2 regions of the Acinetobacter sp. ANC_7654 genome follow, and region 2 is predicted to be linked to the other one. Evidence: predicted binding sites of a transcription regulator. Region 2 holds the regulator's gene; the other holds the start of a gene.
What was found. Region 2 encodes PhoB, which activates phosphate uptake and scavenging genes when phosphate is short. Its sites were predicted from a motif close to TGTCATNAANCTGTCATAA; they were not measured.
Positions count from the first base shown of each region.

Region 1: AC1M86_RS06105 (inorganic phosphate transporter) is a predicted target of PhoB. The motif match lies at 1,014-1,032, and genes of this name have one in related genera.

Region 1 is NZ_JBWYIR010000004.1:37,715-40,194, forward strand. It holds gene metH (methionine synthase) at 1-847, opposite strand, end outside; gene AC1M86_RS06105 (inorganic phosphate transporter) at 1,306-2,480, shown strand, end outside.
Region 2 is NZ_JBWYIR010000002.1:87,656-90,135, reverse strand. It holds gene AC1M86_RS02605 (TetR/AcrR family transcriptional regulator) at 1-489, shown strand, start outside; gene phoB (phosphate regulon transcriptional regulator PhoB) at 718-1,428, shown strand; gene phoR (phosphate regulon sensor histidine kinase PhoR) at 1,439-2,480, shown strand, end outside.

The DNA.
Region 1 (2,480 bases), on a different contig from region 2:
CATCATAACCACCAAAGGCATTTGGTAAACCAGCATTTGGATGCGCAGAAACAAAGGTATCGGCAACGTCAGACACGGTTTTGACGTGTGGACGCATCGCATCTGCACCCAGTGCACAGTTAAAGCCAATCGATAAAGGCTCTGCATGGCGCATTGAGTTCCAGAATGCTTCTGCGGTTTGACCTGTGAGTGTACGCCCAGATGCATCGGTAATGGTGCCCGAAATCATAATTGGGAGTTCATAACCAATTTCTTTAAACACTTCTTTCACTGCAAAGATCGCAGCTTTCGCATTTAAAGTATCGAATACCGTTTCAATCAAGATGATGTCTGCACCACCTTCAATCAATGCCTTAGTCGCTTCAATGTAGTTAACTTTTAACTCATCAAAGGTGATGTTACGGAATGCCGGATCATTTACATTTGGTGAAATTGAAGTGGTACGTGACGTTGGTCCTAATACGCCCGCGACAAAACGTGGCTTTTCAGGTGTTGAGTATTTTTTACATGCTTCTTTGGCAATTCGAGCTGCTTCACGGTTAATCTCAGGAACCAAATCTTCCATATGGTAGTCAGACATTGAAACACGCGTTCCATTGAACGAGTTGGTTTCAATAATATCTGCACCAGCTTCAAGATAAGCTTCATGAATGCCTTGAATAATCTGTGGCTGAGTTAGAACCAATAAGTCGTTATTACCCTTAAGGTCGTAGGCCCAATCCTCAAAACGTTCACCACGGTAATCAGCTTCTTCCAATTTGTGGCGTTGGATCATGGTACCCATTGCACCATCAATAATCAGGATACGTTTGGCAAGAAGCGCTTTTAAGGTGGCGAGGGTAGACATCAAATGACTCTCACAAAAATCTGCACAAATAATGGTGCAATATTTTAGCAGAGTTACGTCCACTTTTCTGATAAATAAAAATTTATGAACCTATTCCCAAAAAATTAAGGATGAATTTCATCCATCGACTACGATGATCAACCTATCAAAACTGAAACTGTCTATATTTCATCATGTTGTCATAATCTAATGTAATAATAACTGCCGTTGTAACAAATGTGACAGTGATGTCATCTTTATTTCATCTATTTAATTGCCGATTGAAATAAAGATTAAAGGCGAGGGTTTTGTATTAACTATCTGATTATTATTGTTAAATTTTGAATATTGGTTGTTTTTAAAGTTTAATTTTCTTAAATAAGTATCGTTTGGATGACTTATATGACAGCTCTTTGTCATATAATTGTAATAATTAAATTGAACAATAGAGGGGATATTTATCCTCTTTCTCTGCTTGCATGAATTCTAATCAAACTCCAGTTTCAGATTCAGCACAATCGTCAACGCCTATGCAGTCGACGAATGTTCACGTGCCAACGCCGAAATTCTTTATGCCAGTGTTCCTTACACTGATTGTTTCAACCTTGATTTACATTGGTTTTCAGTTGGCTGCTGATTTATCTCATGTGCCTGCTTTAAATCTTTATGCTGTGATCATGTTGGCCACGGCATTGTTTATCGCATTGGGTTTCGAGTTCGTTAACGGTTTCCATGACACGGCCAATGCTGTGGCAACAGTTATTTATACCAACGCTTTATCTGCACCTGTCGCTGTAATGTGGGCAGGCTTCTGTAACTTCCTTGGCGTAATGGTCGCAAGTGGTGCAGTTGCCTACGGTATTATCGCGCTATTGCCTGTTGAATTGATTATGAACGTCGGTTCAGGTGCTGGTTTTGCCATGGTCTTTGCCATGTTGATTGCCGCAATCGTATGGAACCTAGGAACTTGGTTCCTCGGTATCCCTGCTTCTAGCTCTCATACTCTGATCGGTTCGATTTTAGGTGTGGGCATCATGAACTACATCTTAAACGCAGGTAATGGTGCGTCAGGTGTAGACATGGAACAGGTGATGAAAGTGGGTAAAGCACTTTTATTCTCACCATTAATCGGTTTTGCATTTGCGGCTGTATTGTTCTTATTGGTTAAAAAAATCTTTAAGAAACAAGTGGAATTATTCCAACCACCAGAAGGGAATAAACCGCCGCCGCCACTTATTCGTGCCATTTTGATTTTCACGTGTACCGGTGTAAGTTTTGCACACGGCTCAAATGATGGCCAAAAAGGTATGGGTCTGATTATGTTGATTCTGATCGGGATCGTGCCATTGGCTTACTCTTTAAACAAGAGTCTAGATCAACAACATATCCAAACGTTTGGTCAGTTATCTGCTCAAACTGCTGATTTGATTTATCCAAATCACCAAGATATTCCAGATGAAAAAGCGCGTCAAATTATCACGTCATATATCCAAACCAAAGAAATCACACCTGAAGTTGTGCCAGCTTTGGCAAGCTTGACGGATCATTTAGGTGAAAAAGTAGGAAGCTACACATCCATTAAAGATGTTCCTGAAGATCAAGTGGCTGAATTCCGTAATGATATGTACCTCAGCACGACTGCATTCAAGCGTTT
Region 2 (2,480 bases):
AAATTAACTGAACGTTACTTTTATGAATCTTTTAAGAAAAGTGAAAACTTATTCCAAACGATCTTTTTAGAACTGATTGAGAAGCTTCAACAAACATTAATGCAAGCTATTATGAAAGCCTCTCCTGAGCCTCTAAACATGATTGATGCAGGTCTAAATGCGTTCTTTAGTTTTTTAGAAGATGATCCGCGTACCGCTCGGATTATTTATATTGATGCAATGCTCGTCCAAGAACTTCATAATCATGCAACCATTCAAGAAACAATGGGCCGTTTCGACCGAATGATTCATGCCTTTGTCACATTAATGATGCCACATACCCATCTCACTGAAAAAGAGATCTCCTTGATTGCAACTGGTCTAAATGGCTATGTCACTCAAGTTGCTGTTCGCTGGGTAGTAGGTGGTTTTAAACTTCCACGTGCTGAGGTCGTTCAGGCATGTAAAACCGTTTTTCTCGCCCTATTGAATGATCTAATGAAAAAGTAGCATCAAATTAAGATGAAGAAATTGTGACAAATCGTAAGTAAATTTAAGATATTGATTTAATTTTAGATTAATAAATATCAATGAGACAAAATATCAGCCTAATTGTCACAAAACATTGCTATATTTAACTTCGATTTCCATCTTGCAATGATACTGTCATAATTAATCTTTGTAATAAGCCTGTCATAAATATAAAACGGTTCACCGTTCATCATAGGATATTGCGTTGTGAAAGATGACTACATTTTAATTGTCGACGACGAGCTCCCAATTCGGGAAATGATCCATACTTCTTTAGATATGGCAGGCTTTCAATGCTTGGAAGCAGAAGATGCGAAACAAGCACATCAAATGATTGTTGATCAACGTCCAGCGCTTATCCTACTCGACTGGATGTTACCGGGTGGCGTGAGTGGCGTAGATTTGTGTCGTCGCCTTAAGCGTGATGAAACACTTTCAGAAATTCCAGTCATTATGTTGACTGCGCGTGGCGAAGAAGACCATAAAGTTCAAGGTCTTGATGCTGGAGCAGATGACTATATGACAAAACCATTTTCAACACGTGAGTTGGTATCCCGTATTAAAGCGGTGTTAAGACGTGCAAATGCGTTAAATGGCGAAAAAACCATTGATGCAAATGGCTTAATTCTTGACCCAGTAAGCCAACGTGTCAGCTATAATCAAAATATTCTTGATATGGGGCCAACAGAATATCGTCTATTGGCATTCTTTATGACTCATCCAGAACGTGCCTATACCCGTGCTCAATTACTTGATCAGGTATGGGGTGGAAATGTGTATATTGAAGACAGAACCATCGACGTCCATATCCGTCGCTTACGTAAGGTGCTCGAACCTTATGGTGCAGACCGTTATGTTCAAACTGTGCGTGGTACTGGCTATCGTTTTTCAACACGAGCTGATGTTGCTTTAGGTTAATTTAGATTTTATGTACGAACCCTACCCCGTCCCAGAATTGGCACGTGAACATCAAAAGTTTCTATATAGCAGTTTATGGACTTTTGCCAAGCAAGACTTACGTTTACTGGTATTTCTACTGATTATTGCGGGCTGTATCGGGTTAGGGATTGGCTATCTTTGGATATGCTTAGGCATTGCCTGTCTCATATTTTTTGGTATCCAATTACGCTCATTATATTTAGTCAATGATTGGATTTCGAATCGTCCTTACGATGTACCACCAAATTTAAATGGAATCTGGGGGGCATTACTGTTCAATGTATATCGGGCTCAACGCCAAGAACGTATTGTTCAGTCTGAAATGGTTGGACTGATCGATCGAACTCAATCTTCTCTCGTAGCTTTATCAGAAGCGATTATTCTTACGGATGATTCCCATCAAATCGAATGGTGGAATCCTGCTGCGGAAAAACTATTTGGGATTCAAGCTGTTGATCGTGGCCGTAACCTGCTCACGATTATTCGCCAACCTGATTTTATTGAGTATTTTCATAATACCCATCAAGCACCAGATGGTGTAAAAATTAAATTGGTGAACCATGATAATAAGTATGCGCAAATTAAACTGACTCGCTTTGGCAATGAAAGTCGCCTCTTAGTTGCGCACGACATTACCCGTATGAAAAATCTCGAGCAAATGCGTTCAGATTTTGTTGACAATATTTCACATGAATTAAGAACACCACTCACAGTGTTAAGTGGGTATATCGAAACATTCACAGATCAAGAAGATATCAATCCGCGCTGGAAACGTGCCTTTGAACAAATGCAATCGCAAACTAAACGCATGAATGCATTGGTCAATGATCTTTTGCTTTTGTCTCGTTTAGAAAATGAAAAACAAATTGCGAAAAATCAAATTATCGAAATGCCAAGTTTAATGAACCATCTGTTTGATGATGCGCAAGCTTACAATATTGATTATGGTCATACACTTAACCTTGATATAGACAGCCACTGTGACTTAATTGGTTCAGATATGGAATTGGCGAGTGCATTTAGCAACTTAA